DNA from 3 places in the Chryseobacterium sp. JK1 genome. Region 1 is predicted to be linked to each of the others. Evidence: riboswitches for the same ligand, from Rfam matches in the RefSeq annotation. Region 1 holds a riboswitch; each other region holds the start of a gene.
The links. A riboswitch is a leader RNA that binds a small molecule or an ion and turns the genes downstream of it on or off. The one in region 1 is predicted to bind cobalamin.
Positions count from the first base shown of each region.

Region 2: another riboswitch for cobalamin. It lies ahead of ACQ76T_RS00990 (T9SS type A sorting domain-containing protein); the one in region 1 lies ahead of ACQ76T_RS12890 (TonB-dependent receptor plug domain-containing protein).
Region 3: another riboswitch for cobalamin. It lies ahead of ACQ76T_RS12235 (acyl-CoA thioesterase); the one in region 1 lies ahead of ACQ76T_RS12890 (TonB-dependent receptor plug domain-containing protein).

Region 1 is NZ_JBODRU010000001.1:2,844,036-2,852,219, reverse strand. Features, by position in the region: gene pafA (alkaline phosphatase PafA) at 1-333, shown strand, start outside; gene ACQ76T_RS12905 (hypothetical protein) at 397-1,527, opposite strand; gene ACQ76T_RS12900 (helix-turn-helix domain-containing protein) at 1,524-3,161, opposite strand; gene ACQ76T_RS12895 (T9SS type A sorting domain-containing protein) at 3,326-4,639, shown strand; cobalamin riboswitch at 4,810-4,986, shown strand; gene ACQ76T_RS12890 (TonB-dependent receptor plug domain-containing protein) at 5,021-6,847, shown strand; gene ACQ76T_RS12885 (YncE family protein) at 6,867-7,922, shown strand; gene ACQ76T_RS12880 (CCA tRNA nucleotidyltransferase) at 8,093-8,184, opposite strand, start outside.
Region 2 is NZ_JBODRU010000001.1:189,911-198,094, forward strand. Features, by position in the region: gene tsaE (tRNA (adenosine(37)-N6)-threonylcarbamoyltransferase complex ATPase subunit type 1 TsaE) at 1-245, opposite strand, end outside; gene ACQ76T_RS00970 (transglycosylase domain-containing protein) at 242-853, opposite strand; gene dnaG (DNA primase) at 992-2,977, shown strand; gene clpP (ATP-dependent Clp endopeptidase proteolytic subunit ClpP) at 3,088-3,774, shown strand; gene ACQ76T_RS00985 (T9SS type A sorting domain-containing protein) at 4,037-5,161, opposite strand; gene ACQ76T_RS00990 (T9SS type A sorting domain-containing protein) at 5,170-6,450, opposite strand; cobalamin riboswitch at 6,554-6,743, opposite strand; gene ACQ76T_RS00995 (T9SS type A sorting domain-containing protein) at 7,070-8,176, opposite strand.
Region 3 is NZ_JBODRU010000001.1:2,689,106-2,697,289, forward strand. Features, by position in the region: gene ACQ76T_RS12200 (GNAT family N-acetyltransferase) at 1-442, opposite strand, end outside; gene ACQ76T_RS12205 (hypothetical protein) at 512-796, opposite strand; gene ACQ76T_RS12210 (endonuclease MutS2) at 859-3,006, shown strand; gene ACQ76T_RS12215 (GEVED domain-containing protein) at 3,111-4,193, opposite strand; gene ACQ76T_RS12220 (hypothetical protein) at 4,288-4,563, shown strand; gene ACQ76T_RS12225 (ATP-binding cassette domain-containing protein) at 4,560-5,222, shown strand; gene ACQ76T_RS12230 (hypothetical protein) at 5,253-6,053, shown strand; cobalamin riboswitch at 6,088-6,267, shown strand; gene ACQ76T_RS12235 (acyl-CoA thioesterase) at 6,383-6,766, shown strand; gene ACQ76T_RS12240 (HD domain-containing protein) at 6,962-7,552, opposite strand; gene ACQ76T_RS12245 (XAC2610-related protein) at 7,554-8,184, opposite strand, start outside.

The DNA.
Region 1 (8,184 bases):
GTTTCTGTAGACAAAGTTCAGGAATCAAGCATTCCGGAGCCTATCAAACAAAGAATTATCAACGGAATCAACAGACAGAGAAGTGGTGATATTCAATTGATCTCTCACGACTCTATGCTTCCTCCATATTCTAAAACAGGAACTACACACAGTGTATGGAATTCTTATGATTCGCACATTCCATTGATCTTTATGGGTTGGGGTGTGAAACAGGGAGAAAGCAATAAGGCGTATAACATGACCGATATTGCTCCTACCGTTTCTTCATTACTGAAAATTCAGTTCCCAAGTGGAAATGTAGGAAACCCTATCACTGAAGTTATTGGTAAATAAACTGAACATTATACATCATAAAAAACATTCCGCAACCCGGAATGTTTTTTTATTGTAAGCCAATCAGGAAGTTCTGATGATGTGCTGTATTCTTTTTTGGAACATTTTATTCTGCTTTCTTATTTTGATGATACAATAGGAGAGAAGAGCGATAAGAATAGTTCCTATGACCACAGAGATCATTTGGATATTGTTGTAGTAAGATTTTAGCGCTTCACTTTTGACAAGAGTTTCTTTATTATGTTCATTGATGACATGATTTATAGAAACCAATTCGTTTTGCTTTCTCTGAAAGCGCATTTCAAAAAACTTTTTGTTATACAGCTGGAACGAATCCTGTTTTCCAATAGCCAGATAATTGTCTGCCATTTCTTTATAGATTCCTTCATTCAGGGTAATATCTCCCGTATTTTTAGAAAGAGCTTCTGCATTGGTCAAAAGATCCAGCGCTGCCTGATTTTTGTGCTGTTGTTTGTAGAGTTCTGCCATTCCTTTCAGGGCGAATGCTTCCAGACTTTTAGCTTGGTTTCTTCGGGCATAATCTATCGACTGTAAAAAGGACTGTTGGGCTCTGTCAATTTGATTGAGATTAAGATAACAGTAGCCAATATTGTAATATACCACACTCATATTAGAGTAAGCGGTTCTTTTTAAAGGTACTCTTTCAAAATTCTGTATAGAAATCAAAAACTTTTCCAGAGCAATCTCAGAATTAGATTGGCTTTTATAGATCATTCCTCTGATGGCATAGCTTCTGGCCGTTTCACCATATTTTTCAGAAGTATGTTCAGGTAATTTTTTCAGATAGAGATCAGCTTCATTCAATGTTTCAAGACTCTTGCTGAAGAGTTCCATTTGCTGATACTGTATGGCCGCGGCAATGAGGACGCTTACCTGGCTTTTGGTGTCGTTGGTTTTCTGTGAAAGTTCTTTAGCTTTTAAAATATACTTTAAAGATTCATCAAAATTTCTCTTGGCAATATTAGCGGTAGAAAGTAGCATATAAATATCAATAGAGGTTTTGATGGTATGTTCTTTTTTTAAAAGCTGTTTTCCGATGGCAATCGTGCGGTCGGGATTGTCATAAATTTGAAGACGGGCTTTTCTGATCAGAGCACTATCTGAGGTATTCTGAGCTTTTACGGTAGAAAAAGGTAATAGAACCAGCAACAGTATTTTAAAAAAATTGGTCATAAAGTTTTGCTTTTACTGATTTCCTGAATATAAGTGTTGGGAGACATTCCGGTAACCGATTTGAAAACCGTTGTGAATGCGCTGTGTGATGAAAAACCTGCATATTCCGCAAGGTAGCTTACTTTATAATTGAGGAAGGTAGGATCATTCTTTAATAGTTGGGCAATGTGGTTGATCCTTAGTTTGTTAATATAACCATTGAAGTTTTTCTCTTTGTTGTTATTGATAATTTCAGACAGGTATTTTGTATTCACTTCCATCTGTGAGGAAAGCACCGATAGCGACATGTTTTTATTAAGATATCGGTCTGACAGTTCAAATTCTTCAAGTTTTTGGAGAATTTCATCTTCCTTTTCCTTCGATATTCTGGAAACTCCAGGATCTTTTGTTGTAATTTTTTCGGGATCAGAAGAATTTTTGGATACAATAGTGATTGGGGACGGTTTTCTACTCTGTCTTTCAAAGAAATCGAATTGTTTCTTTAAGTCCTTATTTTTATTTTTTTCGACGATGAAATAAACAAGCAATCCTATAATGATAAGGGACAAAAAGATCATTAAAGGGAGTAGGGTTCTAAGCGAGGTCTGCTTTTGAAATTCAATGCTTTTGTTCTGATTATTTTCTACAAGCTTTACAATATAACGTATTCCTTCTTTTGTGCTGGAATCTGTTTTTGTTTTCAAATCATTGTATAATTTGTAGTATTGATGGTATTTAGCATCGTCATGCAGAGCGAAATAATTTCTGGATAATGATTCGTACAATTTAATTTTCAGATTATTGAAAGGAAGGTCTTCCACCAATGAAAGTCCAATTTCCAACTGCTGAATGGCTGTTTTGTAATCCTGTTTCAAAAAATAGTACTGGGAAATATTTTCATAGGCCAGGCCCAGCAAAAACGGCTGACTTTCCTGATTGTTGAGTTCATTAATAATATTTTCTATCAGTACTTTGTATTCAGACATTTTGTTTTGCTTCATCCAATAAAAGGAACGGAAAATCCTGTTTTCCATCGCGATTATTTTATTTTCTTCATTATGATGATCCAGATACTGATCACTTTTGTCAAGGTCTTTTAAGGCTGAAGAATAATCTTTATTAATTCCAAAATTCAGAGCTTGCAGCTGATAGAGTTTTGCGGTGGTGATCCTGAGTTTAAGATCACTGCTTTTGAGGAGTTTCTGATCTGAAAGAAGGTCGGTTATAATTTTTTTAGACTGATTGTACAGCCCAAGGTTTTGATACTGATCCGCAAGATTATAAGCACTGAAGATCTGCATAAAGTAAGAAAGCTTCCGGCTCTGATCAGAATCTTCTTTTTGTGAGAACGTATTCACAGACTGTACATAATCTCCTTTCATGGCAAAAGCCTGAGAAATAATATTCTGAAGTACAATCTGATGCTCTGCATCCTGATCATTTACAAGTATTCCCTGAGCATAGCTGATGCATTCATCTGAGTTTTGATAGAGTTTCTGAAACGCTTTATCTGATAAAATACTAAAGTCCTGGCTAAGCTGCCCATTCATGGTAACAGACCAAAATACAAGTATCAGCAGTAGAATTTTCCCCTTATTTTCAATTACGTCTCTAAATAATAAATTGTTTTTTGTGTTTTTTTGAATGATTTTCATGAAATCCATCTTCAAAATGAGGTTTTATTATGTGTTTGATTATTAAGTTTTTACTGTTTAAATTCTTTTAAAATTCACGAATTCTGAAAGCCAATTTCTTTTAATTGGGTAAATATAATATTAATATTGTTTTCGCTAAATCAAAATGCTAAATATAACAATATATGAAAAACTTTTACAAAATGTCAATGAAAGTAGTAGCGTTCTGTTTCTTCTTAAAAGTTGGAATGGCAGATGCTCAGCTTACCGTAATGGGACTTGGTAATTATAATGTAGGGGCAGTTTCCAATAATGGTGTTGTAAGTATGCATACCAGTGCGGGCGCTATATTCAAATGGTCTGCTGCTGGCGGATTGGTACAGATTGGATCAATCTCAAACGGATATCCTGCCTCAGGAAAAACGGTAGTTTCTAATGACGGAACTAAAATAGCATCTACGATTACAAATTCTACTACGGGTTTTAATGAAATATCAACGTATGATATTACCAATTCTACCTGGACCAACAGAGGTGGGCTTGTTCCTACAGGTTGGGATGGCAGTGTAAGTTCTACCTGGGGAATGTCGATAGACGGAAGTACCATTGTAGGATTGGGTTATCTTACTGCAGCCAATGCTCATGCGGTAAAGTGGGACGCGGTAAGCGGAGTTATAGATTTAGGAAGTATGGTTGCCGGAAGAAGTTCCAGAGCAAATGCAATAAGTGCTGCAGGGACAGTAGTAGTAGGATGGCAGGACGAGGCAACAGGAACAAGAAGCGGGGCTAAATGGATAGACGGAGTAGAAAGTTTTATTACAGATAATAACGGGAATAATGTAGGGGAAGCAGGAGGTGTTTCTGCAGACGGAAATACAATAATTGGAGCGGCAAACCCTAATCCTTATGTTTGGAATACAGTTACGGGGCTTACTTATATAACACATCCTAATGCATCATTCAGCTTTAAAGGGGGTGCAACAGGTATTTCGGCTGACGGATCTACCGTTATAGGTTTTTATAGAGCATTTGGGGCTCCGCCAATGTCGGGGGAAGGCTTTATCTGGACTCAAGCCGGAGGTCGTATTAATCTGAACGATTATGCCACATCATTAGGAATTGCAACCAACGGTGTCTCTATGGGGCTTCCATTGGCAATTTCCCAGGATGGAAAGAAGATAGCAGGGGTAGGTACTAATGCATCCAATCAGATTGTTGGGTTTTACCTGGATCTTTCAGAATTTTTATCTGTGAATGATATTGTTAAAGAGAAAGCTGTGACGGGCATCTATCCAAATCCTGTATCAGATATTTTATACATACAAGGAACAGAAAAAATAGAAAAAGCAGAGATCTACAATATGGTAGGGCAAATCGTAAAAACTTTTAGTTCTATACATAATCAGGTGGATGTTTCATCTTTATCTAAAGGAAATTATATCCTTCAGTATTCTTTGAAAGGAGGAAAGATGGAATCCTATAAATTCATTAAAAAATAAATTCGGATATAGTTTTAAATTCATATCATCAATAGTAAAAGTGGGATTTTACATGGCTGTTTTCAATATTGAAAATGGCCATTTTTCTATATGATATTGAGATGAAATGAAGGAAGAATAAAAGTATTGATCATGATCTCAGGGATCTTTGGCAAATAGATATAAAAAGCTATCTTTGCAAGAAATTTGGTTTCCAGTGTATTGGAATGAAAAGGGAATCGGGTGTAACTCCCGGACTGTCCCCGCAACTGTAAATCGCAACAAAAGTTTCTGCAAACAACCACTGTGTATCACGGGAAGGTGCAGAATGCGAAAGTCAGGAGACCTGCCAGAATCATAATCATAAAAAACATATTGCTTTCGGAGGAAAAGTGCATTAATATGAATATAAAAAGATCTTTAGTACTGCTTTTTTCATCGTATGGTTGTTTTCTTTTCGGGCAAGAGAAAGTCATTGATACGATTTACATCTTCGATAACCAGATGAATAGAGTGAAGCTCTTTCACCCTGTGAAAACCATTTCTCCCGAAGATACTGAGAAAAATTCCACCAATCTTTCCGAACTGCTGAGGTTTCAGTCGCAGGTTTATATTAAGGAAAATGGCCGTGGTGCTGTTTCTTCACCGTCTTTCAGGGGAACTACTGCACAGCAGACCGCCTTTGTATGGAACGGAATTAATATCAATTCTAATTTTTTAGGACAGGGAGATATCAACAATATGCCTTTGTTCGGATATGATCAGATTGGAATAAAAGCCGGCGGCGGAAGTGTCATCTACGGAAGTGGAGCAGTGGGCGGAAGTATTCATATGAACAATACCCTGGATTTTAATAAAGGGTTCCATGGTTCATTATTTTCAGAAGTTGCTTCTTTTAATACTTTTAATAACTTTCTTAAAGGTTCTTACAGCAATGATAAGTTCAGTTTTAAAGCTTCGGGAAATTATTCTGTAAGTGAAAACGATTATAAAGTAAGTGACCTGAACTACATCAACAGGAACGGAAATTACTACAATACATCCTTCAACGTAGGGGCTTCCTATAAAGTAACCAACGAGCACAAGGTATCATGGCAAAGTCAGTTTTTTGACTCTTCGCAGCATTACCCAGTATACGAAGAAACAGCAACCAAAACAAAATATAAAACCCAAAGTGTAAGAAGTCTTATTGCCTGGGACTGGAATAAAGCAAAATTCAGTAACGCATTCAAAGCGGCATATACCGAAGAAAACTTCCAGTATTATGGAGATTTAAATCTTCCTAAATCCAGCGGTGGTACAGGGAAAAATTATATTGTAAAAAATGATTTCAACTATTTCCTGAATTCAAAATGGAATGTGAACCTTATTGGAGAATTTCAGGTGAATAAAGGGGAAGGTTACAAAAGTGGAATAACGAATGTAAGCCGAAATATAGGTTCTGTTTCTGCCTTATTGAGGTATTTTGCAACGAAGGATCTGCGCTTTGAAGGGGGATTCAAAAAAGATTTTGTAGAAGACATCAGTTCTCCGGTTTTGTTCTCATTCTCCGGAAAATGGAACACTTCAAAATGGTATAATGTAGGACTTAATTTGTCTAAAAACTTCAGATATCCTTCATTTAATGATATCTATTACGAACCGGGAGGAAATAAAGATCTGAGACCGGAAACTTCTGTTCAGGTAGACATGAACCACGAATTTAAAGTAGGAAGTTTTAAACTGAATGTGTCTCCTTACTTTTTGGAAGGAACCGATCTTATTGTATGGATGCCAACAGCTCTGGGATATTGGCAGGCCTTTAATGTCAACAAAACAGAATCTTACGGATTGGAGTCTCAGTTGTCTTTTAATAAACAATTCGGAAACCATAAAATAGGAATAAGTGCAGGATATTATTATACCAAATCGATAGATAAGGAGTCTAAGAAACAATTAGCTTATATTCCAATGCACCGTGGAACAGCCAATTTGGATTATGAATATGGTTTTATCAAATTGTATGCTCAGGCACTTGTGAATGGCCTTACATATACAGGAACGGATGAAAAAAGAGATACGGCGATTGATCCTTATTTTATTTTAAATACAGGAATTTCGGCAACAGTTTCAAAGAAATATACTCTAGGTGTTAAAGTGAATAATATAACAAACACTTATTACAAAACAGTTTCTTTTTATCCTTTACCTAAAAGAAATTATGGAGTGTATGCAGCCATTAATTTTTAAAAACTAAAATTAATATATTATGAGAGTAACTAGAATTTTAACGGTACTATTTGCATTTGTATTGTTATTTAACATTTCGTGTAGCAATGATAGTGATAACATAGAAATATCACCTATCACTTACCAGAACGGATATTTAATTTCCAATGAAGGAAATTTTCAGTCCTATGGAGCTAACGTAATGTTCCTTACAAGAGATTTAGGCCTGAAACAGGATAATATCTATGCTTACAATAACAATAACGAAATATTGGGAGATGTTCTTCAGACCATTGGTCTGGACGGTAACAAGGCATACCTTGTGATGAACAATTCTAATAAAATTGTTGTTGTAGATCGTTATACTTTTAAAAAAGTAGGGACCATCACGGATCAGATTAACAACCCAAGAGGGATTGCCTTTGCAAATGGATTTATTTATGTTACTAATATGAATTTGTCTTCAGGCGCTAAAAGTGTAACAAAATATAAAATTTCTGACCTTTCACTGGTAAAGAAAACCGATTTTACTGAAAATATAGATAAAATTGTACAAGCCGGAGGAAATGTATTTGTACAGAATGCTACATTTGGATCAGGAAATAAAGTGACCTATATTAATACAGCGACTGATAATATGACGCAGATTACCGTTCCGAACGGTGACATCAACAGAATTGTTTCAGATAATACAAATGTGTATACTATTTCTTCAACAACTACAGATTCTTATATCTATAAGATTTCCAGTACAGGAACAATTACACCTGTTATTACTTTAACAGGAATTCCAAATGCTACAAATCTTCAGATCGATAATGGTAAATTTTATTTCAGTTCAGGAACTAAAGTATATACTACAAGTGTAGCAACTCCTACTGTTCCTACCACTGCTTTATTAACAGCCTCAGATGGAGGAGGTGCTTATTTTACATTATACGGCTTTAATGTTGTTGATGGAAAAATCTTTGCATCGGATGTTAAAGGCTTTAAAGCAGAAAGTGAAATGACTGTATATTCTGCAGCGAATGGAAGCAAGATTTCTAGCTTCAAAACAGGAGGTCTAGGGGCCAATGGAGCATATGTAAATCCATAATGTACCAAACAGCATATGAAAATATAATTTTTTATTTTTTTTCATCATTTGTGTTTTTTGTCCGGGCGGTTTCTTCGAAACCGCCCGGGTTTGTTTTCAGAGAAGATGGGAAAAAAATAAGCCCGGCGGGATCGAAGATCCCGCCGGGCTTATTTTTATCTATAATAGAATTACAATGTTAATCCCAGTTTTTCTGCTTCAGCAATCACAAACTTGGTAGCTTCTTCTTTTTCATTGGGAATCTCGCCTTCAAGAATGGCTT
Region 2 (8,184 bases), 2.7 Mb from region 1:
TTTTTTAGGCGGTAAAGATCAAAATGATATATTTTTCCTTTGGGAGTAATATATTCATTGACAATAGAATAGGTAGGGGAGTTGACTTCATCTGTGCTGCCAAGATTTTTAAGCAGAAATTGGGTGAAAGTCGTTTTTCCGGCTCCCAGATTTCCTTTTAATAGCAGAATATTATGCTTTAATTGAGGAAGGATGCTGTCAACAACTTCCTGCCAGTCTTCGATGGTGTGGATGGTATAATTCATTGTATATCTTTCAAATTGCTCAAATACAAATTGTAAAAATGCATGGTCCTGTTTTTGGTGTGTTCAGGATTTCTATATCGGTCATTTTTACGTGGATTTTCATATAAGGCAAGTATTTCTGCCATTTCCACAGGCTGTAATTTTTCTGCAGATTTATTAAATAAATTCTGAGAAATCATTTCGATACCTTTTCTGTTATTTAAGAAGTCAAAATTACTGAAATTAAAGTTTAAACAGTCTTTCTGTGTATAATTTTGCTCAATGTATCTTATTAGGAGAATATAATTCCATGATATTTTGTTTTGAATATCTAAAGTCGGCATAATTCTGTTACCACTATAACGACAGGGACATTCATTTATATCGAGGTGAGACTGACTAAGGTTTGTTAGAGAGAAATCCCATGAATTTTGTGATAAAGATTTAGGATATACAGTATTATAAAAAATGATGAAATTCTGAGGTAACTGATTACTACTTTGTAGATATTCAGTAATCATTTTCTTGTCCGTATTTTTCATAATATATGAGCCACCCCATTCCAGATACATAAACAACAGAATCATGATGGTACAGATGGAAATTAGTCCTCCTTTAAGATATTTCATAGATTAGATTTCATAGTTTTTCAAAAATAACGAATGTAAATATATTTTTACTTATTATTGAAAATATCCAACACTTTACTCGAAGAGTCTTCAACCAAAAAGCATTCAACTTCTCCATAAAATACTTAATTTTACAGCATGATTTCCAAACAGACCATTGATAAAATATTCTCCACGATCCGCGTTGAAGAGATTGTGGGTGAATATGTGCAGTTGAAAAGAGCCGGGTCTAACTATAAGGGACTGAGTCCGTTTCATGAGGAAAAGACACCCAGTTTTGTAGTGTCAGCCAGTAAACAGATCTGGAAAGATTTCTCAACCGGAAAAGGAGGGACAGCAATCTCTTTCCTGATGGAAATTGAGAACTTTACCTATCCTGAGGCCCTTCGTCATGCCGCCAAAAAATATGGAATTGAAATAGAGGAAGATCAGCGTGAAATTTCTGAGGAAGCGAAAAATGCCCAGACAGAAAAAGATCTTCTCTATAAAATTCATGAGGTTGCCAATACCTACTTTCAGGAAATCCTTTGGGACGAAAAAGAAGGAAGAAGTATTGGTTTATCATATTTTAAAGAGAGAGAACTGAAGGATGATATCATCAGGAAATTCCAGCTTGGATATTCTCCTGAAATAAAAAATGCCTTTACAACATATGCCTTGGAGAAAGGATACTCCAAAGAAATACTGGAAAGATCAGGACTTTCTATTTTCCCGGAAAATACCCCGGCAGGAGTAGACCGTTTCCGTGAAAGAGTGATCTTCCCGATTCATAGCTTTTCAGGAAGGGTTCTTGGTTTTGGAGCCAGAATTCTTAAAAATAATGTCAAAACGGCAAAATATCTTAACTCGCCGGAAACAGAGATTTATCATAAATCGAACGTCCTTTACGGACTGAATCAAAGTAAGCAGGCTATTTCACGAAAGAATGCATGTCTTTTGGTGGAAGGATATATGGATGTGATTTCACTTCACATGTCTGGAATAGAAAATGTGGTGGCAAGTTCCGGAACTTCCCTGACGACCGAGCAGATTAAACTGATCAAAAGACTTACGGAAAACGTAACCATTCTTTTCGACGGAGATAATGCGGGAATTAAAGCCAGTTTCCGAAGTATTGATATGCTTTTGACGGAAGGCATGAATATCCGTGTATTACTTTTCCCCGACGGAGACGACCCGGATTCCTTTGCCAGAAAACATCCGCAGGATTACGTTGAAAAGTATATCGAAAATGAAGCGATGGATTTCATCGATTTCAAAGCGGAAATTCTGTTAAAAGACATTGGAAATGATCCTATAAAAAAGGCAGAAGCCATAAGGGATATTGTAAAATCTGTTTCCTTTGTACAGAATGCTCTGAAAAGAGAGGTTTATCTTAAAGAGGTTTCCAATAAATTCGGTCTTTCTGAGCAGAGTCTCTTTAATGAGCTGGATGTTCAGAAGCAGATCACGCAGAACCAAACTCATCATGTTCAGCAGCAGCAAAAAGATAAGGTGGCTCCGAAGATGGAGATTGTGCCTTTAGATGAGGAAAAAGAAGATCCTTTCCTGTTTCAGGTGTTGTTTATGGAGAATAAGCTGGTAGAACATATGCTGGCATTTGGAGATATTATCCTGAAGCGGAGAAATGAAAAGAACGAAGAATACGAAATCACCGTGATTGAAGAAATTCTTCACCATTTTGAAGAGGAACAGTATGCATTTTTGATTAAAGGAAATGAAATCATCATTGAACAGGTGAGGGAAGGGATTCAAAAAGATGAGTTGAGAAGTGGAAACTTTTTTGTATCTTTTATGGATGAAGCGATCACCAACAAAGTAGTAGATGCTTTGATTCCTCTTGATGATCTTGAAAACTGGGCTTCCAGAAATATTTATCCTCCCAACTATGGAGATAAAGTTGCAGATCAGATTCAGGGAGATGTTCTCCTGCATAAATACAGATATATTGATTACCTGATTACAGAAACGGCAAAAGAACTGGATCAGTACAGCAATACTGACGAGACAAAGTATTATGAACTGATCAAAAAGATCACTCTGCTTAAACAGGCTTCAATAAGGCTGAGCAATATTATTGAATATTCCCCGATCAAAGGAATTTATGTAGATAGAAAAAGGTAGTTTAAAGACAATTTTTTGTATTCTGTGACAAAAAGTCCTATAAAATTTTAGGAATAAATATTGTAATTTAAACTTCGAAATATTTGTTTAAAATAATACATAATAGAAATATGGACATTAAAAAAGAATTCAGAGATTTCTCTGTAAAACATTTAGGAAACAACGGTCTGGTTACCGATCAGTATATGGGAATGTATGGCCCAACGAATCTTACCCCATACATCATGGAAGAAAGAAGATTAAACGTTGCTCAGATGGACGTTTTCTCCCGTCTGATGATGGACAGAATTATTTTCCTGGGAACAGGTATTGACGATCAGGTAGCGAATATCGTTACAGCACAGCTTTTATTCTTAGAAAGTGCCGATCCTTCAAAAGATATTCAGATCTATATCAACTCTCCTGGTGGTAGTGTATATGCTGGTTTAGGTATTTATGACACGATGCAGATCATCAAGCCTGATGTAGCAACAATCTGTACAGGTATGGCTGCTTCAATGGGAGCTGTTCTTTTGGTAGCAGGTGAAAAAGGAAAGCGTTCTGCACTTAAGCACTCAAGAGTGATGATTCACCAGCCTTCAGGAGGAGCTCAGGGGGTTGCTTCTGATATGGAGATCAACTTAAGAGAAATGTTGAAATTAAAGCAGGAGCTTTATGAAATCATCGGTCATCATTCAGGTCAAACGTACGAGTGGGTAGAGAAATCTTCTGACAGAGATTACTGGATGACTTCTGAAGAAGCTAAAGGCTACGGAATGGTAGATGAGGTTTTACAAAGATCTACAGAGAAAAAATAATTGATTGCAAAATCATAAGAAAAGCGCACCCAATTGGATGCGCTTTTTTATGTTATCAACAATTACCAAATCTTATTTTTAAGCCATAGCAGAAATTGTTTAGTCTTCCTATAAAATGACAAATTGTAAGGAAATTATAACGATTATTCAAAATGAAGACCTACAAATTCCCCTCCTCTGGAGGGGTGGCAAAAATTCAAAGAATTTGTGACGGGGTGGTTATTATACATTCATAAAAAAAAGCGCCTTTACGGCGCTTTCATTATTTCTTTACAATTTTATGTACTGTTGTACTGTTAGTGGTTTTAATCTCAACAAAATACATTCCTGTGGTTAAAGACTGAATGTTGATTTTAGAAGTCTGAGTCGTTATTACTTTCTGACCCGAAACATTATAAATATTCACTTCTTTAATACTTTCAGGACTTTCAATCTGAATAAAATCACTTGCCGGATTTGGATAAATACTGAAATTTTTCTTACTTACATTGGATATTCCCAGTGTAATATTAGAAGCTTCAGTAGGAGTAAAGGGTCTTCTCTGCCCGAAGCTTAATCCAAACCATTCATTATTACTCAATGTGATTGCTGAAAGATTGGCGTTACTTTTCCAGTTTGACAAATTATTTCCTTTGTATAGCTTCCAGGAATTGGTTCCGTTGGCTGTTCCGGAAAAAGAATTTAATGATAAAGAAGAAACCTGATTGGCCGCTGAAGTATAGCTAAATGTGCTTGTCTGAGCAGCAATCATCTGCATAGCTTGTTCAGCAGTGATGGTTCCATTGTATTGGATTCCGAATACAAAAGAATCTGCAGTTCCATTAGCATTATCCGTTCCAAAATCTACAACCACTAAGCTTTTATTAGCCCCGATACCTATCCAATGGGTAATCTGAGAGGCATTATACCATGAAGAACCGTAAGCGGCAATAGGGGTAGCAGGTGCCTGTGCTGTAGGATTGTTGAATCCGTAGCTTGCACCATACCATTTACCATCTACAATAGTTCCGCTGTTCATCCATCCTCCCAGACCCCAGCTACTGGTACTGTCACCAGTCCATAGGCTCCACCAATCTGGTGTGGATTGCTGTGAATGGTTATTGAAACTTACCTTATCAAGAAAACCATTATTAAAGGTTGCATTATAATCAAAAGCAGGTTCTGCGTTTTTGATCATCTCAAGCATCTGAGCTCCGGTTATATCTTGTCCGGGATTAAACCTTACTCCCCAGGCATATGATCTGTCATCCGTTCCATCTTTAAAGTCTGCTACAAAATAGGCGATCTGAGAACCTGTTCCCACGAAGAACTTTACGTCATTGGCAGTGAATTGGGCAAAACACAAACCAACGATAAAGGTACATATAAAGCTTACTATTTTTTGCATTGTAAATCTTACTTGATGATTAGTTTCTCGCTGAAGCTATTGTTTTTATCAGTGATTTTTACAACATATACTCCTTTAGGAAGATTATTTACATCAACTCCGTTTTGAGTGTACTGAGTATTGATGATCATTCTGCCATTCGCATCATAAACCTGAACGTTTCCACTGTTTAAGCCTTGTACATAGAATTTGTCACTCGCAGGGTTTGGATATAGTGACAATTTAGATGTTTTTATGTTTTCAACGGTTGAAAGACTTGAAGATGCGCTGTTGTAAGCAATAATTTGATTAGGAAGTAGGCCTACTGTAAAAGTATTTTGTAATGTTCCCTGTAAGTTATACATGTAGATTTTTCCAGGAGCAACATAGCCTTGGGGATCCGCTATATAGATATTGTTATTAACGATGTTAAATCCATAAGCTGAACCATAACTGTTTACTGTAATAGGAGGAGTTGCAATTGCATTGGTCGAAAAAGAAGGTGCTGCAATAGAAGTTTTATAAATAGAAGCATCTTTCACATAGTAAATATTCGTACCATCCGTATCCATATAAGCTGGTTTTGTTCCGGCAGGAAATGTTGTAGTGGAAGCAACACTCTGAGTGGTTGTATTGTAAACCGTAAAAGTTCCAAAAGAATTGGAAACATAAGGATTTCCGGAACTCATGATGTAAAGAAGGTTATCTTTTTCAAAAATACTGTGTGGAAAATCTCCTACATTTATTTCTGATAAAACTGAGTTGCTGGTTGCATCAATAATATCCATAAAATGGTTGATTCCGAAACCTCCTTTTAGCAAAACATACAGTTTATTGTCTTTGCTGTAGATTTTTTCAGGTCCTTCTCCAACCGTGATATTAGCCTGATGGGTATAAGTGTTGAGGTCATAAACAGCTACATAGTTGGTTTGTCCGCCGCTTGCTCCCCAGTTCGTTACAAAGAATTTATTCCCACTGAAGGCAATGTATCTTGGGTTTTTAACATTGGATGTAATAGTGGTAATCAAAGAGAAATCCGATTTATTAAGAACTTTTATCTGATTGGAAATATTAAGAACTACAAAAATTTTATCACCAAAAATTTTAATGTCCTGTGCAGTATCTCCTAACGCCGCATTATTGTTGTGTGTTTTATAATAGTTGTTGGTAACAACCGATTGGTTGGAGATCAGCGATACTTCAGCATTATTGCTTCCGGCGCCGCCTTCGTTGAGTACCAGGACTCCTTCAGTTTGAGCATTTGCAAAAGAAATGACAAATGCAAGAATAAGAAAATAGATTTTCTTCATGATATTATTAAATTAAAGTTTTATTCCCGAAACTTCACTTCAGGGCAAAACATTCATGAAAAAATCTGTTGAGATTTTTATTTCATAAACTTTTATTCCCGAAAGTTGAAATTGGTATAAGGCAGGTCTCCTGGCTCACATCTTATAGCTACCTTCCCGGATTTTGGGTCCAGTGGTGTCATGTACTATAAGTTGAATAGTTTACAGTTGCGGGTACAGCTCAGGATTTAAATAATATTTTTACCTGATTCCCTATTAATGAACAGTGTTCAACCTTAAAACGCTGCAAATATATCACATAAATTATAAGTGATTTTTTATGAATTATATCTGATTTTTAGGCTTTTCTGACATTAAATAAATTTTTTCACAACTGTTTTTGCGAAATTATCAATATGTTATGGGTTGTTGTTAGGTTTTTCGTATTAAAATAAAGAAGATTGTGACGTATGATCTATTCATTTTATAAGTTCTTTATTAAAATGAAATCTCATAACGGAAAAAAGACTTCCTCAAAAATTGAGAAAGTCTTGTTGTATACTGTCCTCCTTAAACCATCAAAATATTGGAAAAGGTTGGTCAGCGATATCAATTAAAATAGAAATACGGTAATGTATCTCTATTTTTTTACAATCTTATGTATTGTGGATTGGTTAGCCGTTTTAATCTCTACAAAATAAATTCCTGAGCTTAATGCCTGAATATTAATCTTTGTTGCTTGTGTTGTAATCACTTTTTGGCCAGAAGCAGAATATATATTCACTTCTTTCACATTTTCAGAGGTTTCAATCTGGATAAAGTCACTTGCCGGATTGGGATAAATATGGAATACTTTTTTATTCACAGAAGCAACCCCTAATGTAGCATTCGCAGCTTCTGTAGGAGTAATAGGTCTTCTCTGCCCAAAGCTTAATCCCATCCAGTCGTTATTGTTTAATTGAATCTGAGAAAGATTAGATTTTGCCTGCCAGCTTGAAAGATCTTTTCCCTTGTATAATTTCCAGTTTCCGGCTCCTGCAGAATTTCCTGTAAATGTATTCAGTGTCAGATTAGAGATTTGGTTATTGGCGGATGTATAATTAAAATAAGAAGCCTGTGACTGTATCAGCTGTAAAGCCTGTTCCGCAGTTATAGTTCCGTTATACCTGATTCCGAATACAAAAGAATTGGCAGTACCAGCAGTACCATCTGTTCCGAAATCGATAACTACAAGACTTTTATTGTTACCTGTCCCAATCCAGCTGGTGATCTGAGAAGAAGTATACCATAAAGAGCTGTAGGCAGGAACTGGAGTAGAAGGGTGGGAAGGAGGATCATAACCATAAGAAACCCCATACCATTTCCCATCAATTAGTGGATCATTATTAACCCCGTTATTAAATGACATAGCCTCAGAAGTAGTTCCTGACCAGGTAGACCAGTAGTCATCAAGGCTTGGAATATGATGGTTATAGCTTAGGCTGTAAAGAAATCCTGAAGGGATTTCAATCTCCATTTTAGGTTCTGCGGCAGCAATAGCCGTGATCATATCTTCCATCGTTAAAGAATTGGAATCAAAACGATATCCCCATGCATAAGAAGTTGGAGTATTATTATCGTTAAAATCAGCGATGAAATAGGCTTTCTTGGAACCGGTTCCTACCCAGAATTTAATGTCGTTTTCTGTAAACTGGGCCGACAAAAACTGCACAACTAGCAGTAAGAAAAAAAAGTAGATTTTCTTCATGATATCAT
Region 3 (8,184 bases), 150 kb from region 1:
AAAGAAAATCATGTTTTAAGAGAAGCCCTTTCGAGTTTTCATTAGATTTATGGGTAATGCCTACAATTTCGTGTAAATGCAATTCATTAAATCCATAATCTAAAACCGCTTTCAAAGCTTCGGACATGATTCCCTGCCTGTGATATTCGGGCAACAATTCATAACCTACTTCTGCCGTTTTCCGATCTTCAGAAAAATTCCAAAGACAAATCGTTCCGATAATATTCAACTGATTTTTCAAGGAAATTCCCAAATAGACCGTTTGATTATTTTTAGTTCTTTCTTTAATGGTTAAAATAAACTGAAGTGCATCATAATTATTTTTCGGTGAATTTCTCTGCACAAACTTATTGATCACTTCATTACCCCGAATCCGTAAAATATCCTCGGTGTAGCTTTCATCAATTTCTTTTAAAATCAATCTCGGTGTTTCCAGTTTCATCTGATTGTGTATTAATAGTAGTTTAAAGTTCTAGATTACAATCTCCTTTTGTTCTATCTTTATTTTTTTCTAGATAAACAAATAAAGTCGGGTTCTCGAAGAGCGTGTTTCCTCATAATCAAATGATTCTACTTTAGAAGCACTGCTTTTTTTTACGAATTCTTTTCTGGGACCATCATTTTGCTGGCTGAGATCAATGATTCTCTTTTCCTCTTTATCTCTGAAGTTCTTTACTATAGATTTTTTATTTTTCCTGAGAACCGTTCTTTTTTCTATTTTTTTCCTTCCCTGTTTTTTTACCTGAGCCTGGGCTCCCACTGACAGAAAAAGGAGAATAATGAATAATTGTTTCATGGTTAGTATTTGTAAATCGCTCAAATATACGGAATAATCAAAATTCTCACTAAATTTGCAGTGTGTATATAGATAAAGAAGATTTAGACGAATTAGAGTTTCCGCAATTGCTCGCGGAAATCTCCCCATTTGCGTATTCTCCGAAAACAAGAGAAAAAATTCTTCAACTTCGTCCGATGGATATAGACGAGGCGGAACTTTCTTTAAAAAAAACGTCAGAATATCTGTCGAGTTTTGAAAGTTCAAATGCGATTCCGTTTGATGAATATGAAGATATCGAAAGTGAGCTGAAACTGATGCTGATCGAAAATTACCGCTTAGAAAACAGCGCTTTCATCAGAATCAAATCCATCACGGAACAGATCGGAAAACTGCAAAAGTTCTTTCCCTCCATGCCGGAAACCTTCCCTACTTTAATGGGTGAAGCTTCCGTACTGGAATTCAGAAAAGAGATTATTGAAAAAGTAGATAAAGTTTTCAACCGTTTTGGAGAAGTAAAAAGTGAAGCTTCCCCTGCTCTAAAAGGTTTGAGAACAGAAATCCAGCTTGCCAAAAAAGCCATTCAGGAAAATTTCAACCGTGCCCTTACCACGTATGGACAGAGTGACTTTTTGGATGATATTCGGGAAACAATTATTGACGACCAGAGGGTTCTGGCTGTAAAATCGGGATTTAAAAAAAGAGTTCCGGGACGAACCTTAGGGATTTCAAAAACTGGTTCTATCACGTATATCCAACCCGACAGCGTTGTAAAGCATTACTTCAAGCTTCGTGAAAATGAAGAGGAGGAGAAAAAGGAAATTGACAAAGTTCTTAGAAAACTGACAGCGGAACTGGCCGAGTTTCAACCTCAGCTTTGGAGATATCAGGTCTATATTTTTGACCTTGATCTCACCAGAGCGAAAGCCAAGTTTGCAGACCAGATTAATGGTGTTCTTCCGAAAATTAACCGCCATAAAACATTAAAGCTGAAGGATGCCTTTCATCCTTTATTATGGCTGAGAAATAAAGTAGAAAACAAGACCATTCATCCACAGACTCTTGCTTTAACGGAGCATAACAGAATCATATGTATTTCCGGACCGAATGCGGGCGGAAAGTCTATTACGTTGAAAACTGTTGGTTTGTTGCAACTGATGATTCAAAGTGGTATTCTGGTTCCTGTTCATCCAAAATCTGAAATGTTTTTCTTTGAGAAGATCATGACCGACATTGGTGATAATCAATCTATCGAAAACCACTTATCCACCTATTCATCAAGATTGAAGAAAATGTCAGGAATTATCCGTGAGGCAGATTCAGACACTCTTTTACTGATTGATGAGTTTGGTACAGGTTCTGACCCTGAATTAGGAGGCGCTTTGGCAGAAAGCTTCATGGAGTTTTTCTATGATAAAAAGAGTTTTGCCATTATTACAACTCACTATACCAATATAAAACTGGTTATAGAGCAGCTTCCTAATGCCCAAAATGCGGCTATGCTTTTCAATGAAGAAACGCTGGAACCGATGTACAAGCTGGAAGTAGGACAGGCAGGAAGTTCTTTTACTTTTGAAGTGGCGGAAAAGAACAAAATTCCAAGATTTATTATCCATTCTGCGAAGAAAAAAGTAGAGCACGATATTGTGAATCTGGATAAAACGATTGTAAAACTGCAACAGGAAAAGTATGAAGTTGAAAAACTAAAATCTGATCTTGCTGAAAGAAAGGAATCTGTAGAAGATAAGCGCGATAACCTTCAGAAACTGAATGAGCAGCTTCAACAAAAGCTTTTCAATTTTCAGAAACTGTATGAAGAGGAACATCGAAAACTTCAGTTTGGAAACAAAATTGAGGCTTTCATAGACAGCTATACCAAAGGAAAGTCCAGAAAGGATGTTGTGAAAGATTTTGTAAAACTTCTGGAACAGGAAAAATTCAGAAAAATTGGAGCTGACAAAGATGAATCCAAACGCCTTCAGGTGGTTAAAAGAAAAATCACTCAACAGCTGAAAAAGGAGGAAGTCATCGAAAAGATTGCAGAAACCAATGAAAAACTGGAAGAGCAACGCAAAACAGACCGTGCGATCTGGATGAAAGTAGGTCAACGTGTTCGTATTACAGGAAGCACCAGTGTTGGAACGATTGAAAAAATCTCCAGAAACAAGGTGATTGTGAACTATGGAACTTTCAAAACGACCATTGATTCGGATGAGTTAGAAAGAATTTAACACATTGAAAAAAATCAATTAAAATTGATTCGCAAATAGGAAGAGAGTACCTTATAAGTACTCTCTTTTTTTATCGTTTAGGCAACATAAAGATTAGATGCCTTCTATTTTTTAATAAATTTCAAACGGGTTGTATTCTCCTTATCTTTTAACTGAATAAAATAAATCCCTGTAGATAAATGCTGTAGATTTACCTGATGGTTTGAAACTTTCCCCTCATCTAATTTCTGGCCAGCTGCATTGTAAATCTCGAAATTAACAGCCTCTGAGATTCCTGAAATATTTAAAACATCTGAAGCCGGATTAGGATAAATTTCCGGCTGATGAGATTTTGCAGGCTCCTGTACTGCAAGAAGGGGATCCAAAAAATCTACTCCATAATCTTCGACTTCTCCATAGGTAAAGGTACCACAAGCATTACCTGGCAAAGTTTGACTGGAAATCACACGCATTACAACACCGCATCCGCCAATAACCGAGCTGGGTAATATCGGATAGCTGGGAACAGAAAATATAGACTGAGAAGTTTGCGTAACATTATTGGCAATCATCATTCTTTCACTGGATTCAAAAACACCGTTACCATTAAAATCAATCCATGCTATTACAGTGGTTGTACCCGGAGTTCCTGTCCATGTATTGGTTACAGAAATGTTGTTTCCCATACTTCCCACGTTCAATTTTATCCTACGGTTGGGATCGGTTCTGTAATCTGTATAATTGGACGCTCCGGAATTACTTACCATAGGATTCGAAATCCCCGTTGAATTTACTGTAACATTAGAAATATGCAGTAATCCCGAATCTGTAGATGCAGCACTGCAATAATTGAGTGAGGTATAGAAAATAACAGAAGACGATATATTTCCGGAAAGAGTATCCATTATCTGTACTTCGTATGCTGCACAAGGTTGAAGATTGCTAAGATCAAAACTATTAGCATTTATTACGGGTATGGTAAGCCATACGTTAGGACCAACTTGCCTAATTCTTATCGAGAAATTCGAAGATCCGGGAATAGGGTCCCAACTTACCGTTGCTGAAGTCGTCGTGATATTAGAAACCACTACATTGGTAGGAACAATAAATGCATTTTTTGTCATTACTGTTTCAGCAACATTTTTAGATTGATACCATGAAATAGCCCCCAATAGAAGAAAGGAACTCAAAAGTAGTTTTTTGGTCATAATTATTAGTTTTTAAAAAATTGATGAAAAATAGCATAAATCCCCATAATAATAGTTTATTTTTATTAAATATTTCAATTATTTCATTCAAAATATGAAGCAGTTTACCATCCTTTGGATTTTTTATAAAAAACTTATCATTCCATCTGTCTTTTTTTCATTGTTATTTTCTTTATTGTCTCCATTTAAAATAGAAACTTTTGGGTTAAGCTTTCTATTACTTTTCCCTGTACTTCATTATTTTATTTATGAAGTAAGGCTTAAAAATGAGTATCCCTTCTACTATCATTTTGGATTTTCAAAACTGTTTCTTTGGGGACTTACTTTATCTTTTAGCCTCATTGTAAAAACGATCATTGCATTTGTATGAGCAGATTACATATTGACAGTATTACCCAATCTTTTAATGATAAAAAAACACTGCAGGATATCTACATAGAGTGCAAAGTCGGAAATATAGCAGGTATATTGGGAAGAAACGGCTCCGGAAAATCTACTCTTCTTAAAATTATTTCCGGCGTCATGGGGAGCGATACTCAGTTTATACGATGGAATGATAAAGTACTGAAGAATATTTCCGATCGAAAAAACAGAATTGCTTATCTTCCACAACATTCTTTTCTGCCTAAAGGCGAAAAGGTAGCAAAACTGATTCATCTTTTCTGTAAGCGAGAATATGCGAATCAACTTCTGCATTCTCCACTTCTTTCACCGTTTCTCAATGAAAAACCCAGAAATTTGTCTTCCGGAGAACTGAGAATGATCGAAGTAATGCTTCTCACCTATTCTCAAGCTGATTTTATATTGCTGGATGAACCCTTTCACAGCCTTGCTCCAAAAGTTGTTGATGAATTAAAAGCAATCATCCGCTCCCAATCAAAAAATAAAGGTTTTATTATTTCTGATCATCATTATCAGGATGTGATGGATATCTCGGATAAAATATATCTGCTTTCTAATGGATATTTAAAACCAATACAAAACTTACAGGAACTCCGTCAATATAATTATCTTCCGAACAGCATTTAATTTATATATTTGAAGGATCAAAAAATTTTCATGATGACTTTCATAAACAAAGCATTTTATCTGTCTGTTTTCAGTATTTTTTCTTTAGCTTTTGTTAAAGGCCAGAATAAAGTTCCTTTTGGAGTGGTAAAAGCAGAAGAAGGATATGCCAATGTACGTGTACACAAGGATAATTACAGAAAAATCGTAGATAAGATCCGCATGCGTAAAGGTGATGTTTTTGTATATGTAAAGCCAGCTCCCGGAGAAACGGAATGGATCTGGATCAAATATCCTGAAAAACAGGATGACGACAAACCTTTTGTGCGTTATGAAACTCTTGATAAAGAAGGAATGGTAAATAAAGAGCGTATTGCTTATATTGATCAGCTTCCTGCTTATACTCCTTCCAAATCTAAAAACGGGAGATCACTCATTTTTACAGATAATTCTGATCCTAAAATACCTACAGCCCAAAGAAGCAAAGTCGTTATTGACGTCTACCCTTCCAATGCCGGATACCGTAAAAAAGAAAAAGATGCTGAAGGAAAACTTCTTACTATTGACAAAGTAAAACCATGGGGAATTGGTAATGATCTTCCTGAAGGAATGACAGAAATCAAATCCATCCGAGTACAGCAGCCGGGAAGAGGTTCTGTTTTTGTAAGAGAAGCCATCAAAAATATGTTCCAGCCCACTATGGATTTTGAGAATGTTGGAGTAACAGCACTTGACAATGATAACATTTTCCTTTATATGATCAATGGTACGGGAGAGAACAGATACACAACTCTTTGGACGATCAAAAAAGGTAGAGTAATCAGTCAGATTATTTACCATAATCCGGAATAAATTCATTATTTTTGCACCCGAAAAAGTTTAACACTTATTCATCATAGAAATTGGTTTTGCCTAACCGCAAATTAAAAGGGAATCGTGTGAAAATCACGGACTGTCGCGCAACTGTAAGTAACTGTAATCTTTATCAAAGATCCACTGTGCGGGGCATGGGAAGGAGATAAAAGATGTTACAAGTCAGGAGACCTGCCTATTTCTTAAACAAAAAACTTTCGCGATCTGAAGTTTGTTGATCTGATGGATTGTTTCAGGGATTTTTAAGATTCCTGTCATTATTCTGTTGTTTTGATACAATTTCATTTCGCTTTAATTAATAATGAAATATGACGACAGAAGAAAGAATTGAAACATCCGAAACAAGAATCTTTAAAGCGGTTTTTCCTAACACAACCAACCATTATGATACTCTTTTCGGAGGTACAGCAATGCAGCTGATGGATGAAGTTGCCTTTATCACAGCTACCCGTTTTGCAAGAAAAAGAGTGGTAACGGTAAGCAGCGATAAAATCGATTTTAAAAAGCCGATTCCTGCAGGAACTATTGTAGAGCTGATCGGCAAAGTTTCTTATGTTGGAAAAACAAGTATGAAAGTTAATGTAGAAATTTTCACCGAGCAGATGTATTCTTATGAAAGAGAAAAAGCGATTGTAGGTGATTTCACTTTCGTAGCTATTGACGAATTCAAAAAACCAATCCAAATACTATAAATTTGATTTTTTTGCCATAATTATTCCAGAATTTGACAGTTTTCTCTACGGTTTCCAGAGTACAGCTTTAGATTTCCAGAATTTTTATGGCATTTGGTTTTTATTGATTTTTTTATTGAACTGAAGAATCATTCTACATATGTTGCATAAAAAAACACTGCCCAGATACTGAGCAATGTTTATGTATACAATATTTTATTTCACCACTTTTTCTGTTTCCAGGCTTCTGCTCAGTAATACATCAAAAGCCTCTCCCATTTCATCAGAAGCTCTTTTTATAGCATTTTCAAGCATATTTCTGATTTGTTTTTCTGTAACCCCGGCTTCTGTCCAGCTTTTTCCGGAGGTATGCGAGTTCAGAATAAACGGCATGATTCTGTCGATAGAACAGGCAAATACGGCATCCGGAGTTTTTTCTTCTTCAAATTCCAGCCATAAATTGAAAAAATCTGTACGCAATGGCTCATCAAGAATCCCGAAAATCTTCTGTGCAGAATTTTTTTCTCTCTCAAACTTACCTACCATTGCTTTTTCATCAAAAAGGAAAGTATCACCAGCCTCTATTTCTACCAGATCGTGAATAGAAAGCATTCTTATCACTCTCAACAGATCAATATTTTCTCGGTTTTTGGCGTACGGATACAGGATCTGTGCCAAAATAACAATCTGCCAGGAATGTTCTGCGGTGTTTTCTCTTCTGGAATCGTCGGCATTATAGTTTCTTCGCTGTACATTTTTCAAGGCATCTACTGCCAGGATAAAATCAATCTCTTTCTGAATCTTCATTTTACTTTTCTTTGTTATATTCTTCTAATGAGTATACCTTCTTTCTGGTGACCCATTTATCTTTTATTTTTTCTTTGATGGTTACTTTTACACGATCTTCTTCCGTTTTGTCTTCTTCTTTTACCAGAACCTTATCCAGTCCTTTATTAGGAATAACGGCATATTCTATGGTAAAAATATTGCAGCATCCGGATTTTCCATAAGAAATAAGACGTTTGCGCTCGGAATCTACGTTAAACATATCCAAAGCATTGGAAGCTAATTCTGTAAGTTCCTTACTTTTCACAAAACTTAGCCGGGTACTATTGAAAACATATACATCATAGGACGCTCCGTTATAATTTCCCATATTACCATTTCTTATTGCGATATCTTCACTACCGTCAAAATTAAAATCATTGATAACAATAGGGCTTTCTTCCTTCGTTAATGAATTCATTTTTCCAGACAAGAGTTTTCTGTTCTCTGCAAGATACACGATAAGATCATCAGAGGTAAACGTCTGAATTTTTGTATTTTTATTATCAAACAATTCTACGGTTCCTTTACCGCCGCAACGTCCATCAAGGCAATCTTCTATCTGAATAACGGCACTGTAATTTTTGGATGCATCTTTAACTTCAAACTGATAT